3 regions of the Comamonas sp. wu1-DMT genome follow, and region 1 is predicted to be linked to each of the others. Evidence: predicted binding sites of a transcription regulator. Region 1 holds the regulator's gene; each other region holds the start of a gene.
The links. Region 1 encodes FNR, which switches genes on or off when oxygen is low (the NO sensors DNR and NnrR bind a similar motif). Its sites were predicted from a motif close to TTGATNNNNATCAA; they were not measured.

Region 1 (4,677 bases):
GGTCTTCGTGAGCCATCACGGAGGCCGGACAAGGGCACCGCCAATCGGCAACAATTTATGCCACCCTGCCGTGTGTGTCTGGGTGGTCAGAATTTGGAAAGAGGTTTCATCATGTCGGCAGCACAAGCCAAGGTCTCGCAAACGGCCAAGATCATCCACCCCGAGGACGGCAAGCCCTGGTGGAAGTTTGCCCATGTCTGGCTCATCATCGCCGGCCCGGTGATCGTGGTGATTGCCGGCTTTGTCACCGCATACATCGCACTGAGCAGGCCTGATCCCGTGATTGACCCTGACTACTACCGCCATGGCATGGAAATCAACCAGCGCCTGAGCGAAAGTGAAAAAAGCCTGGCCCCAGCAGTCACCGGCCGCAATCATGCGGCCACGCCAGCCAAGGACCATCCGCTGGATCGCTGAGCGCTCCGGCGCTTGCTCCGCCAAGGTCGCTTTTGCGGCCTTTTTTGTTGCCGATATCAAAATCAGAGCGTGTTGCGCATGTTCTGTCTAACGTTGATGTAGAAGCAAATAGTTTTTTGATATCCAGATGGCGCAGGATGCTACTGAAAAGAGAGTGGTTCAGGGTTTCCCGCCACGGTGCATGCCCGCAGTCCTGCATGAACGGTCACCACTGTTGTGCAAAATATGACCAAGCCCACAGCCCAAGGAGAATCAGGATGGATGCTCGACGCTGGATGTGGATTGTCTGGCCGGCCTTTCTGGCGGCGGCAATCATGGAGATGGTGGTTTTCGCCTTTGTGGACCCGCTGGATGTGCACTGGCTGGGCTCCCCCCTGGACTGGTCGCGCCAAGCCATCTATACGGTCGCTTTTTTTGCCTTCTGGGTCGTGACCCTGATCGGAGGTGCGATGACGGTGATGCTGGGTCGCTCCGTCAGCGATCTCAATGGCGGCATCGTTTCCGAGCCTCTGCCCGATTAATTCGCACAGACAAAAAAGCCCGCTGTCCGCGGGCTTTGTCTTGAGAGTGTCTGTCGACTCGGTTCAGTTCTGGCATTGCTGGCTGTTGACGATGCGTTTGAGCGCCTCGGTATCCAGGATGCGCAGGTGGCGCTGCTTGACTTCCACAATGCCTTCCTCTGCAAATTTGGAGAAAGTGCGGCTCACGGTCTCGAGCTTGAGGCCCAGGTAACTGCCGATTTCTTCGCGCGTCATGCGCAGCACCAGTTCCGACTTGGAAAAGCCGCGTGCCGACAGGCGCTGAACCAGGTTCAACACAAAGGCCGCCAGGCGCTCTTCGGCACGCATGCTGCCCAGCAGCAGCATCACGCCATGCTCGCGCACGATTTCGCGGCTCATGACCTTGTGCACATGGTTCTGCAGGGCCGTGACCTCGCGCGAGAGCTGCTCCAGTTTGTCAAACGGCATGACGCAGACCTCGGCGTCTTCCAGGGCCACGGCATCACAAGTGTGGTGGTCGTTGACGATGCCGTCCAGACCAATGATTTCGCCAGCCATCTGAAAGCCTGTGACCTGGTCGCGTCCGTCTTCGGTGGCCACGCTGGTCTTGAAGAAGCCGGTTCGAATGGCATACAGCGAGGTGAACTCTTCGCCATTGCGAAACAGCAGACCGCCGCGCTTGACCTTGCGGCGCGTGGCCACAATCTCGTCAATGCGCTCCATTTGTTCATCGTCCAGGCCCATGGGCATGCACAGTTCACGCAGATTGCAGTTGGAGCAGGATGCTTTGATGGTCTGAAGATTCATGGGCTTTTTGCAACGGCGCAGACAGACACGGAGTGGAGAGTCGCGCTGGTCATTGACCTCGTGGTTGAAGATGAGATGGATCAAATTGTCGCAGCACTTGCCTTGAGGTCTCTTGATTTTCATCAAGGACAGGGTGATTGCCTTGGGGCACATTGCCTGTATTCGTTCAAAAACATGCGCTTTTGCCTATTTTGGGCATGATTTTCAGGATCTGATTTCCATTGAAATCTGCTCTATACAGAGTGTGGGCGCACCCTAACTCCCAGTTATGACCGCAGTCACGCCTGAGTTGCTGAGCCGCTTTGATATCCCCGGCCCACGCTACACATCGTTCCCAACAGCCGACCGTTTTGTTGAGGCTTTTGGTGCAGACGACTACATACTGGCACTCAAGCAGCGCAAGACGCATTCTGGCTCGCGCGCTTTGCCCCTGTCCGTTTATGTGCATGTGCCGTTCTGTGAGTCGCTTTGCTATTACTGCGCCTGCAACAAGATCGTGACCAAGCATCATGAGAAGGCTGCCGAGTATCTGGACTACTTGAGCCGTGAGCTGGCCATGCATACCGAGCATTGCGGCAAAGGTCAGCTCGTAAGCCAGCTACATCTGGGCGGAGGCACACCGACCTTCTTCAGCGATGCCGAGTTGCAGCAGCTGATGGTCTTGATGCGTGAACATTTCAAGCTGGATCCCGCGGGCGAGTACTCCATCGAGGTCGATCCGCGCACCGTCAGCAACGAGCGGCTGAGAGCTCTCAAGAACATGGGGTTCAATCGCCTGAGCTTTGGCGTGCAGGACTTTGATCCCGCGGTGCAGAAAGCGGTGCACCGCGAGCAGCCCGCCGAGCAAGTATTTGCGCTGGTGGCCGAGGCGCGCCGCCTGGGCTTTGTCTCCATCAATGTGGACCTGATCTACGGGCTGCCCAGGCAGACGCCCGAGTCTTTTGCGCGCACGCTGGCACAGGTCAATGAGCTGCGCCCCGATCGCATTGCACTGTATGCCTATGCGCATCTGCCCGAGCGCTTCAAGCCGCAAAGGCGCATCGAATCGGCAGACCTGCCCATGGGACAGGACAAGCTGAACATGCTCTCCGGCGCAATTGATGCATTCATGGATGGCGGCTATGTCTATGTAGGCATGGACCACTTTGCGCTGCCTGACGACTCTTTGGCCATTGCCAAGCGCCAGGGGCGCCTGCATCGCAATTTTCAGGGCTACAGCACCCAGCCTGATTGCGATCTGATTGCACTGGGCGTATCGGCTATCGGCAAGGTGGGCGCGACCTACAGCCAGAACGTCAAGACTCTTGAAGAGTATTACGATGCCGTCGATGGCGGCATGTTGCCCGTGCAGCGCGGACTGGCACTTTCACGTGACGATCTGGTGCGCAGAGCGGTCATCATGTCCATCATGTGCCAGGGCTCCGTCCTGTATGAGCCCATGGAGCAGGCCTGGCTTATCAATTTCCGCGAATACTTCGCTGCGGAGCTGGATGCGCTGGCAGAGATGCAGCGCAACGGCTTGGTCGAGCTGTCCGCCGAGGGCTTCAAGGTCACTGGCCTGGGCTGGTTTTTTGTGCGCGGAGTAGCCATGCTGTTTGACCGATATTTGCAGGCCGACCGGAACCGCGCCCGCTTTTCGCGCATCATCTAGCGCATGTTGTTTTCGCTGGTCTGGACTGCTTTGATCATGGGGCTCGTGGGTGGGCCCCATTGTCTTGTGATGTGCGCTGCCCCCTGCAGTGTGGTCACAGCAGCGAAGCCTGTCAGCGGCGGGCAGCCAGTTGTCGTGCTCGGCCTGCAAAAACGCCAATGGCTGCGTACCAGCCTGTTTCATCTGGGGCGCATCGCTGCCTATGCCCTGCTGGGCGGGATCGCGGCCGTGGCCATGGAAAGTCTGGCCTGGCTGACCAGTCAGACAACGGCATTGCAGAGACTTTGGACGCTGATGCATGTGGCGGTCATGGCCTGGGGACTGGCCATGGTGGTGCAGGCGCGGCAGCCAGCCTGGCTGGAGCGGGCGGGGCGTTCCGTTTGGGCCAGGGTTCAGCCCTGGGTCACCGCGCCGGGCGGCAGTCTGGCAGCAGGCTTTGCCTGGGCACTGATGCCTTGTGGTTTGCTGTATTCGGCGGTGTTGGTGGCGGCCTTGAGTGGCGGCGCCTGGCAAGGGGCTTTGTCCATGGTAGCCTTTGCCGTTGGTGGTGCACTGTGGCTGCTGGCGGGTCCCTGGCTGTGGCAACTGGGACAGTCGCATGTCAATGCATTGCGGGCTAGGTGGGGCACCAGAGTTGCAGGTCTGATGCTGATTGGCGTTGCGAGTTGGGCTTTGTGGATGGACCTGGTCTACAAACCCAGCCTTTGGTGCCGATAAGTCACACAAGAGGGGATTGTTGATGCTGTTTGCATCCCAACAGACCCTAGTCATGCTTGAGCAGTCATGGAACTGCGGAATAATGTCTTATCTTGTGTGTAGCGCTCAAAGTGAATCGTTTCGTTGCTATTGATATCGGACAACTGCGTATTGGCATGTATGTCCATCTGGAGACCGGCTGGTTGCGCCATCCGTTTCCCGTCAGCAGCTTCAAGATTGTCAATGACGAGCAGTTGCAGACACTTAGGACCCTGAAGCTCAAGGCAGTTCAGGTCGATCTATCGAGAAGCGATCTGGAGGAAGCGGCAGCGCCTCCGGCCGCAGACCCTCAACCCGCTCCTATCCCCCCCGAGAACGATGCGCATGCATGGCGTAACAGTATTTTGGGCGTGCAGTCCAGGTTTCTGGGCGCGGTTTCCGTATTTGATGACGTGCAAGCCTTGTTGCCTGTCAACCCCGAGAAGGCGCGGACAACGACGGATATGCTGGTTGCACAGCAAGTCGTCAAACTGGCGCAGGCTCGTGATCTGAGTTTGCATCTGCTCGCGGATACGGGGGGCGCCACCTTTGGCGTACATGGTGTCA
Region 2 (4,677 bases), on a different contig from region 1:
AGCTTTCTCAATGTGCTGGGCTTTGGTCTGGGGCCCTTGATCGGTGGCGTGGCGGGGCAGTGGCTGCCTCAGCCCTTGACGACGGCCTATCTGGTGCCGCTGGTGCTGGGCTGCATCGGTGTGGCGGGCGTTGTCATGCTCAAGCTGCCGGAGTCGGTGCAGCGGGATGCGGGCCAACTGGGACAGGCCCCCGAACGTCTGCACTGGCGGGACTGTCTGCCGCGGCTGACCTGGCCTGTGCGCGAGGATTCCCTGGCTTTTGCACTGACCTGCGGCTATCCGTTCGTGGCGTTCGGCGTATTCGGGCTGTATGCCTCCATGGCGCCGCTGTTTCTGCAGCAGATGATTCCCTGGAGCGGCCCTATGGTCAGTGGTACGGCCATTGCGGTGATTTTGCTCGTCTCTGCGGGCATTCAGCTGCTGGCTGCCAGCCTGCCGCTGCACCGCTGCGGTTTTGCCGGCATGGCGCTGCTGGTGCTGAGCAACGGCATGCTGTTGCTGAATCTGCAACTGCAATCAACGCTGCTGTTCATCTTGGGCGTGGGCTTGACGGCACTGGGGCATGGCATGTGCATGCTGGCCGGCATGACCATGGTGGGCCGTCTTGCCAGGCCCGATAACCGGGCGGGCATGTTGTCTACCTATCAGACCATCGGTTTGCTGGGCTCCATGCTGCCCATGATGGCAGTGGGCTGGATTGCCGACCACTGGAGCGTGAAGCTGGCCGTGAGCCTGTTTGCCTGCTTTGTCATGCTGTTGGCTACCCTGCTGGGCTTGGCATTTGCGCGCCATCCGCGCATGCAAGGGGTTGCGGATTAGTGCATGGCTTGCATAGAGTTTCTGTAAATCACAGAAGAAAACATTTATTAATCAAATGTCACAAATTCGGACAAATTTGTCCTACAGGGATGCGGGAAAAGTTCGTATCCGAGCCAAAATGGTGGTTCGTTACAGTTGACCGTCATGTTTTTGCAAGCATTAAGGGAGAAATCGATATGACCACTATGTTCAAGCGTTCCGCTCAAGTTCTGGCCATTACCGCCTTGGCCTTTGGCTTGGCTGCCTGCGGCAAGTCCGACGACAACAAGACCGCTGGCCAGAAGCTCGATTCCGCCATTTCCCAGACCGAGAAGGCTGCGGAAAATGCTGGCAGCAAGATTGAAGAAGGTACGGCCAAGGCCGGCGATGCAGCTGCCGATGCATTGGCAAAGGCTGGTGAAGCTACTGGTGCCGCCATGGAAAAGGCTGGCAACAAGATGGAGGAAGGCGCTGCCAAGGCGGGTGCTGCCCTCGATGACGCTGGCATCACCGCTGCCGTCAAGACCGATTTGATCAAGGCCCCGGAAATCAGCGCTCTGCAGATCAATGTGGACACCAAGGGCGGCGCAGTGACCTTGACCGGCACCGTGCCCAGCGAAGCTGTCAAGACCCAGGCCGGCGATATCGCCAAGGCAGCCAAGGGCGTGACCTCGGTCAACAACAATCTGACCGTGAAGGCTGGCTGAGACCTTTCAGCCTGCATCTCGCATGAAGCCAGAGCGCGCAAGCCCTCTGGCTTTTTTGTGGCTGCATGGCACTAAGATCAGGGCATGACCCAAGCCGACCACAAGCTTTCCACCCATCTGATCCACCATCCCTACAAGCCACCCACGGACTTCGAAGGCCCGCAGCCGGCCGTGCACAAGGCCTCGACCGTGTACTTCGAGAACGTGCAGGCCATGCGCGAACGCCGCTGGCTGGACAAGAGCAGCTACACCTACGGCCTGCATGGCACGCCCACGACCTACGCCCTGGAAGAGCGTCTGGCCTCGCTGGAGGGCGGTCTGCAATGTCTGCTGGTGCCCAGCGGCCTGGCCGCGATTGCTATGGTGTCGCTGGCGCTGCTCAGGACGGGTGACGAGGTGCTGGTGCCCGATAACGCATACGGTCCCAACAAGACGCTGACCGAGGGCGAGCTGGCCCATTTCGGCATTCGCCATCAGTACTACGACCCCATGAGTGTCGAGGATCTGGCGGCCAAGATCACGCCGGCCACCAAGCTGGTCTGGCTGGAGGCTCCGGGCTCGGTAACCATGGAGTTCCCGAATCTCGTCGAGCAGGTGCGCCTGTGCCGGGCCAGGGGGGTGACCATGGTGCTGGACAACACCTGGGGCGCGGGCCTGGCTTTTCGCCCCTTCGACCTGCTGGGCGATGGCAGCCTGGGCGTCGATGTCACGGCCCATGCCCTGACCAAATACCCCAGCGGCGGCGGTGATGTGCTGATGGGCAGCATCATCACGCGCAACCAGCCCCTGCATATGCGCATCAAGCTCGCGCACATGCGCCTGGGCCTGGGCGTGAGCGGCAACGACGCCGAAGCCGTGCTGCGCAGCCTGCCCAGCATCGGCCTGCGCTATCACGCGCAGGATCGCTCGGCACGCCAGCTGGCGCAGTGGCTGGCTGCCCAGAGTGCCGTGGCGCAGGTGCTGCACCCCGCCATGCCTGATGCCCCGGGCCATGCTTGCTGGAAGCAGCTGTGCGGACAAGGGCAGGGCCAGGATGGCGTGGCCGCCGGTCTGTTCAGCGTGGTCATCGACGAGCGCTTCGACCAGGCGGCCGTCGATCGCTTCTGCGACAGCCTGCGCCTGTTCAAGCTGGGCTACAGCTGGGGCGGGCCCGTGAGTTTGGTCGTGCCCTATGAGCTGCCCGAGATGCGCAGCCGTGCCACACCCCACATCAAGGCGGGCACTGTGGTGCGCTTTGCCATCGGCCTTGAGGATACTAGCGATCTGCAGGCCGACCTGGCCCAGGCCCTGCTCAGGGCCTTTGGTTGAAGCTATTTAAATAGGAGCTGACAGCGCTTGTCGAGAAGCGATTTCAATGCTTTTATTGACTGAAGTCAATAAAGAATGGGCGCTATAAGCTCTTGTTTTCATAGTGAAAACGCGGAGGCCGGCATGCGGGCTTTCCGCAATGCAGATTCGAGGTTGAGCGGGTAACTTGTTCCTGTCAGCTGCCGCCACCGAGGCGCGGTACGGGCGACAAGGAGGGTCTCGCATGCAAGCTTCCCCTGTTTCCGAGGTCAAGGCCGAGTCCGGCAATCTGCAGATTCTGCAACTGCGCTGGAGCGAGCCCTGGCAATGGCTGCTGCTCGGCCTTAGCGATGTGCGGCGCGCACCAATGATTGCGCTGTTCTATGGCCTGTGTTTCTGGGGCATGGCACGTCTGATGGCCTGGGTGTTTCGCTCCAGCCCTGAATATCTGATGTCCATGGCCAGCGGCTGTCTGCTGGTAGGCCCCTTCCTGGCCATGGGCCTGTACTACGTCAGCAAGCAACTGGAGCAGGGCAAGCCCGTGCTGCTGTCGGAGTCGTTGACCTGCTGGGACAAGCATCTGGCCAGCATGGGCATGCTGGTCATGGTGCTGATGGTGCTGGAGATGCTCTGGGGGCGCGCCGCCATGGTGGTGTTCGCCATTTCGTTCGATACCGGCATGCCCAGTACGGCAACCCTGCTGCAGACCCTGCTGCGGCCCGAGAACTGGGAGTTCCTGCTGGGCTACACCGCGGTTGGCGGGATATTTGCTGCCTTGGTGTTTGCCAGCATGGTGGTTTCACTGCCCGCCATTCTTGATCTGGATACCGATGCCTTGACGGCCTGCATCACCAGCATGCGCGTGGTGGGTGCCAACACGGGTGTGATGCTGCTGTGGGGGCTGATCATCACCGTGTTGATCGCGGTCTCGCTGCTCTTCTACAGTGCAGGTCTGATCGTCATCGGGCCGCTGCTGGGTTGCACCAGCTGGCATGCTTATAAAGCCAGCGTCCGCGCCGAAAGCAAGGAGAACCCTGCTTAAGGTGCAATGAGGGGGGATGTCATGGAGTTCTGGAACTGGTTGAAAAAAAATCTTCTCGCCTCAGTCCGGCGTGCCGGGGCGCAGCGCTGATTCGCAGCTGGCCTGGACTTCGGCAAGCAGTCGTGAAGACGGCAGCGACGTCTTCAACGACAGCTATTTTTGTGGCTCGGGCAGCGGCGAAGGTGTCTGTAGCTCGGACGGCGGCGACTCCGGCGGTGATGGCGGAGGCAGCGGCGACTGAGGCCGCGCGGCCGTCACTTATTTCAGCAATGGCCTGAGCTTGGGCCAGACATTGGCCAGCATCTGTGGCTGAGCCTGGGCATTGGGGTGAATGCGGTCGCTCTGAAACCATCGCTCGGCGTCCGCAGCATCGCCGATGCCCGACAGCAGAAACGGCACCAGCGGCAGCTTTTGCGCGTCGGCAATGCTCCTGAACATCTCGGCAAATTGCTCGGTATAGGCCGCACCATAGTTGGGCGGTACCTGCATGCCCACCAGCAGCACCTGGGCCCCGGCCTCCCTGGCGGCCTTGATCATGACTTCCAGATTCTGCTGAGTGCTCTGCAGCGCCAGGCCGCGCAATGCGTCGTTGCCGCCCAGCTCCAGAATCAGGATGCCCGGCTCATGCTGCCTGAGCAGCGATGCCAGGCGCGCTCTGCCGCCGGCCGTAGTCTCGCCGCTGATGCTGGCATTGACCACCTTGCGCGGATTCTTTTCGTCATTCATGCGCTGCTGCAGCAACTGCACCCAGCCCTTGCCGCGCGTCAGGCCGTATTCGGCGCTCAGAGAATCGCCAAGTACCAGCACCGGGCCGGGTTTCGCGCCGGGAGCGGCCTTGGCCGG
Region 3 (4,677 bases), 370 kb from region 1:
GCGGCGTGGACTTCTTTTTGGCAGGCTGCACCAGGCACAAGGTGCTGACGATATGCGGCGACTTGATGGGCACCTCCACCAGCGATGCATCCGTGGCATGACTGTGCATGGCGCTATCGGTCAGCGCCGCATAGCCATAGCCGCCGCGCACCAGATCCAGAATGGCGGGCACGCTGGAAACCTCCCAGACCACATTGAGCTTGACCTGGGACAGCGTGGCCTGGGCCTCCATCAGCTTGCGGAAAATCTGCCCGTGCTGGGGCATGATCAACGGAAACTCGGCCAGATGCTCGAACGGAATGCTGGTGCGCCCTGCCAGCGTGCTGGCCGGGCCGATCAGGCACAGGCGCTCTTCGAGCACGGGCGAGACCTCGATCTGCGGGTGCGGCTCCGGCGTGTAAACCAGGCCCAGATCCATGCGCCCCGAAGTCAGCCACTCCGAGATATTCATCGAAAAACCTTCGACCACCGCCAGCCTGGCCTTGGGCATTTCGCGGCTGAAGCCGTCGATCAGGGGCAAGGTCAGGCGCCGCGCCAGGCTCGGCGGCAAGCCGACCGTGATACGCCCCACGGGCTCGTCGCGCTGACTGCCCAGGTCTTCCTTGGCCATGGCCACGCGCTGCATGATGGCATGGCCATGCTCGAGCAGGCGGCGCCCCGCATCGGTCAGCGTCACGCCGCGCCCGGTGCGGATCAGCAAGGTCTCGCGCAACTCGGTTTCAAGGGCCCGCACCTGACGACTGAGCGCTGGCTGGGCGGTGTCCAGCAGTACCGCAGCCTTGCTGAAGCTCCCCACTTCGGCCACCCGAACAAAGGTCTCTATCTGCTGCAGATTCATGCTCACACCTTTCAAAACAAGCTATGCTATTTTGCTATAGCTGCTAGCCTCAGCTAGACCTAGGTGTTTATGCCCCAAGTGACACAATGTAATCAACTGGGCCTGAATATCTAAAAATAACAGCCGACGATATCAACAATGCGTGGTCCACACGCAATTCATCATCGACATCCTTCCAGGGAGACAAAATGACCCATCAGCTCAATATGAGCCGTCGCCAAGCTGCATTCGCACTCGGCGCCATTGCCGCAGCCGTGGCAGCCCCCTCTTTCGCCCAGAGCGACAAGTGGCCCACCAAGTCCTCACGCATCATCAACCCCTTCCCCGTAGGCGGTGGCCCCGATGGCCTGTCACGCCTGGTGGCCGACAAGCTGGGCCGCGCCTGGGGTCAGCCCGTGGTGGTGGAAAATCGTCCCGGCGGCAACGGCTTCATCGCCATCAATGAATTCAAGCGCGGTGCCACCGACGGCACGGACATGATCCAGCTGGACAACGTCCATATCGCCGCCTACCCCCACCTGTTCAAGAAGCTGCCCTATGACTTGAACAAGGACTTCGAAATCCTGATGCCCTTGTTCCGCAACTTCTTCTTTGTCTGCGTGCCCGTCAACAGCCCTTACAAGACCATCGGCGACCTGATTGCCGACGCCAAGGCGCACCCCGGCAAGCTGAACTACGGCTCCTGGTCCGTGGGCAACCCTGTTCACCTGGGCTCGGCCCTGCTGGAAAACCAGACCGGCACCAAGATGGAGCATGTGATCTACAAGGAAACCAGCCAGCTGTACCAGGGCGTTGCCAATGGCGAGCTGACTTTTGCCCTGGGCTCCCTGGGCACGGCAGGCCCGCTGGTGCGTGGCGGCAAGCTGCGCTTCCTGGCCGTGGCAGCTCCCAGCCGTATTGCCGGCTTCGAGAACGTGCCCACGGTGTCCGAATCGGGCGGCCCCAAGGACTTCACTGCCATCGGCTGGAACGCCCTGGCCGTGCGCCCCGGTACACCCCCCGCCGTGATCGAAAAGATCCGCACCGATGTGCGCCAGGCCTTGACAGGCCAGGACGTCAAGGACAAGTTCGCAGCCTTCGGCTACGAATCCTTCAATCCCACCCCTGCCGAGTTCAAGGCCTTCATGGCCTCCGAGAGCAAGCGTTTCGGTGATGTCATCAAGAAGGCCGGTCTGGCTCTGGACTGATCCGTCTTCCAATCGATAAAAAGCCGCCTCTTGCAGGCGGCTTTTTCATGTCCTCTGGTATCAAGAAAAACGCCCGATGCAAGCACCGGGCGTTTTTCAGGGAAGTTCACTGACTTCTTATTGGTCGCGCGCCTCGATGGCACGGTTGATGCCCAGGGCCGCCAGCGTGCACAAGGCGCCCGACAGCAGATAGATACCCAGAGCCACCAGTCCGAACTTTGCCGAGACACCCAAGGCCACCAGGGGCGCAAACGCCGCACCGATCAACCATGCCATATCGGTGGACAAGGCCGCACCGGTGTAGCGGAAGTGAGGCGAGAAGTTGGAGGTCACGGTACCCGATGCCTGCCCGTAGGACAATCCCAGAAGGATGAAGCCCACAATGATGAAGACATTGTTTCCCACCGTACCGCTGCCCAGCAGCCAGGGCGCCAGGAAACTGAAGATGCCGATCAGACAAGCCATGGTGCCCAGCGTATTACGGCGGCCCACACGGTCGGCCAGCCAGCCAGAGAGCATGATGGCCATCCCCGCCAGAAGTGCGCCGATGATCTGCACCACCAATACATCGGTCACCGACTGATTCGAGTACATCGAGATCCAGGACAGCGGGAACACGGTGACCAGATGGAACAGTGCAAAGCTGGCCAGCGCCGCGAATGCGCCGATCATCACATTGCGGCCTTCGCTGGCCATCAAACGTGTGACGCTGACAGGCTCCAGTTCGCGCTCCTGCAGCGCCTGTGTATAGGACTGGCCCACAACCAGGCGCAGACGAGCAAACAAGGCCACCACGTTAATCGCAAAGGCAACGCAGAACGGGAAGCGCCAGCCCCAGCTGAGAAAATCGTCGGCACTCAGGCTCGAATACAGATAAGCGAACAGCGCTGCGGCAATGATGAAGCCCAGCGGAGCCCCCAACTGCCCGATCATCGAATACCAGCCGCGCTTGTCCTTGGGTGCCGACATGGCCAGCAGCGAAGGCAGACCGTCCCAGGTACCGCCAAGAGCCAGGCCCTGCCCGACGCGCAGGATCACCAGCGCCCAGACCGCTTTCATGCCAGCGACTTCATAGCTGGGCAGGAAGGTCATGCCCACGGTGCAGACGCCCAGCAGCAACAAGGCCAGAGTGAGCTTGGTGGCTCGCCCCCAGCGGCGCTGCACGGCCATGGATAGCGCCGTGCCGACAGGACGGGCCACAAAGGCCAGCGAGAAAATGGTAAATGCCGCCAGCGTGCCATCGAGCTTGGACAGATCGGGAAACAGCAGTGACGGAAACACCAACACGCAGGCAATGCCGAACACGAAGAAGTCGAAGTACTCGGATGAGCGCCCGATGATCACCCCCACGGCAATCTCGCCGGGGGTCACATCCTCGTCGGTATCCGCGTAGGCCAGGGTTTCCGAGTTCTCATAGTCTTGCTGAGTAAGACCAACGGACGGGTTCATGCTTGTCATAAAGGTACAACTCCTTGTCTTACTTTTCAGTCCCGGGGACGCTTTCCGTTCTACGCCCAAGCATGTGCAGCTGCAATAGAGTTTTTGCCCTGAGCACTGTCAGACCAGCCCTGTGCAGGCCCCGTTTTTGAGGGCTGATTTGACAATTTCAAGCCCTGTCAGCTCAAAGTTTGTCCACACGCCAAAGCCGCTAAACCCTTGTCGCATAGCGCATTTCCAATCCCGAGCTGTTGACCTTGGACAAAATGTCCAATGGACAAGCCCCTGTTTGGTATTACATTTGCCGAGATCCAGTAATCCGCGTTTACACCTAAGCGCGACTTTGTCACGCCCAAAGCATGTTAAAAATCAAGGAAATCCGTGGGCCCGCGTGGCTCTCAGCGGCCGCTTTGACCGCAACCCTCGCCGGTTGCAGCAAGGCCGTCGTCCTCAACCCAGCTGGCGATGTCGCCAAGCAGCAAGGCGATCTGGTCATTACGGCCACTTTGCTGATGTTGCTCATCATCGTCCCCGTCATCTTTTTGACGCTGCTGTTTGCCTGGAAATACCGCCAGTCCAACACCGAAGCCAAGTACGACCCCGAATGGCACCACTCCACCGCGCTGGAGCTGGTGATCTGGACGGTTCCCCTGCTCATCATCATCGCTTTGGGCGCCATTACCTGGATCAGCACCCACAAGCTCGACCCCTATCGTCCCTTGGACCGCATCTCCGCCACCAAGGCTCTGGACCCCAACGTCAAGCCTCTGGAGATCCAGGTCGTGTCGCTGGACTGGAAATGGCTGTTCTTCTACCCCGAGCAAGGCATTGCCACCGTCAACGAAGTGGCTGCCCCGGTGGATCGCCCCATTCACTTCAAGTTGACCTCCACCCACACCATGAACGCGTTCTACGTTCCTGATCTGGCCGGCATGATCTACACCATGCCCGGCATGCAGACCGAGCTGAACGCAGTGATCAACAAGCCCGGTGTCTATGGCGGCAAGTCCTCTCATTACAGCGGCGCTGGTTTTGCGGGCATGACCTTCAAGTTCCACGGTCTGGAAAACGAGCAGTTCGATCAGTGGATTGCCAAGGCCAAGACCGAAGGCAAGGTTCTGACACGCGATGCCTATATCGATCTGGCCAAGCCCAGCGAGCGCAACCCCGTTGAACGCTTCGCCAGCGTGGACGAAGGCCTGTACCACAAGGTCC

Region 2: V8Z78_RS11805 (DUF2189 domain-containing protein) is a predicted target of FNR. The motif match lies at 2,869-2,882, and genes of this name have one in related genera.
Region 3: cyoA (ubiquinol oxidase subunit II) is a predicted target of FNR. The motif match lies at 3,714-3,727, and genes of this name have one in related genera.

What each region holds. Positions count from the first base shown of each region.
Region 1 is NZ_JBANEM010000001.1:540,951-545,627, reverse strand. It holds gene V8Z78_RS02525 (FixH family protein) at 112-417, shown strand; gene V8Z78_RS02520 (hypothetical protein) at 675-938, shown strand; gene fnr (fumarate/nitrate reduction transcriptional regulator Fnr) at 1,002-1,724, opposite strand; gene hemN (oxygen-independent coproporphyrinogen III oxidase) at 1,993-3,375, shown strand; gene V8Z78_RS02505 (sulfite exporter TauE/SafE family protein) at 3,379-4,092, shown strand; gene V8Z78_RS02500 (HD-GYP domain-containing protein) at 4,203-4,677, shown strand, end outside.
Region 2 is NZ_JBANEM010000007.1:57,632-62,308, forward strand. It holds gene V8Z78_RS11790 (MFS transporter) at 1-819, shown strand, start outside; gene V8Z78_RS11795 (BON domain-containing protein) at 996-1,505, shown strand; gene V8Z78_RS11800 (PLP-dependent transferase) at 1,590-2,813, shown strand; gene V8Z78_RS11805 (DUF2189 domain-containing protein) at 3,037-3,834, shown strand; gene V8Z78_RS11810 (hypothetical protein) at 3,905-4,075, shown strand; gene V8Z78_RS11815 (arylesterase) at 4,093-4,677, opposite strand, start outside.
Region 3 is NZ_JBANEM010000001.1:173,777-178,453, forward strand. It holds gene V8Z78_RS00770 (LysR family transcriptional regulator) at 1-838, opposite strand, end outside; gene V8Z78_RS00775 (Bug family tripartite tricarboxylate transporter substrate binding protein) at 1,027-2,025, shown strand; gene V8Z78_RS00780 (MFS transporter) at 2,143-3,483, opposite strand; gene cyoA (ubiquinol oxidase subunit II) at 3,822-4,677, shown strand, end outside.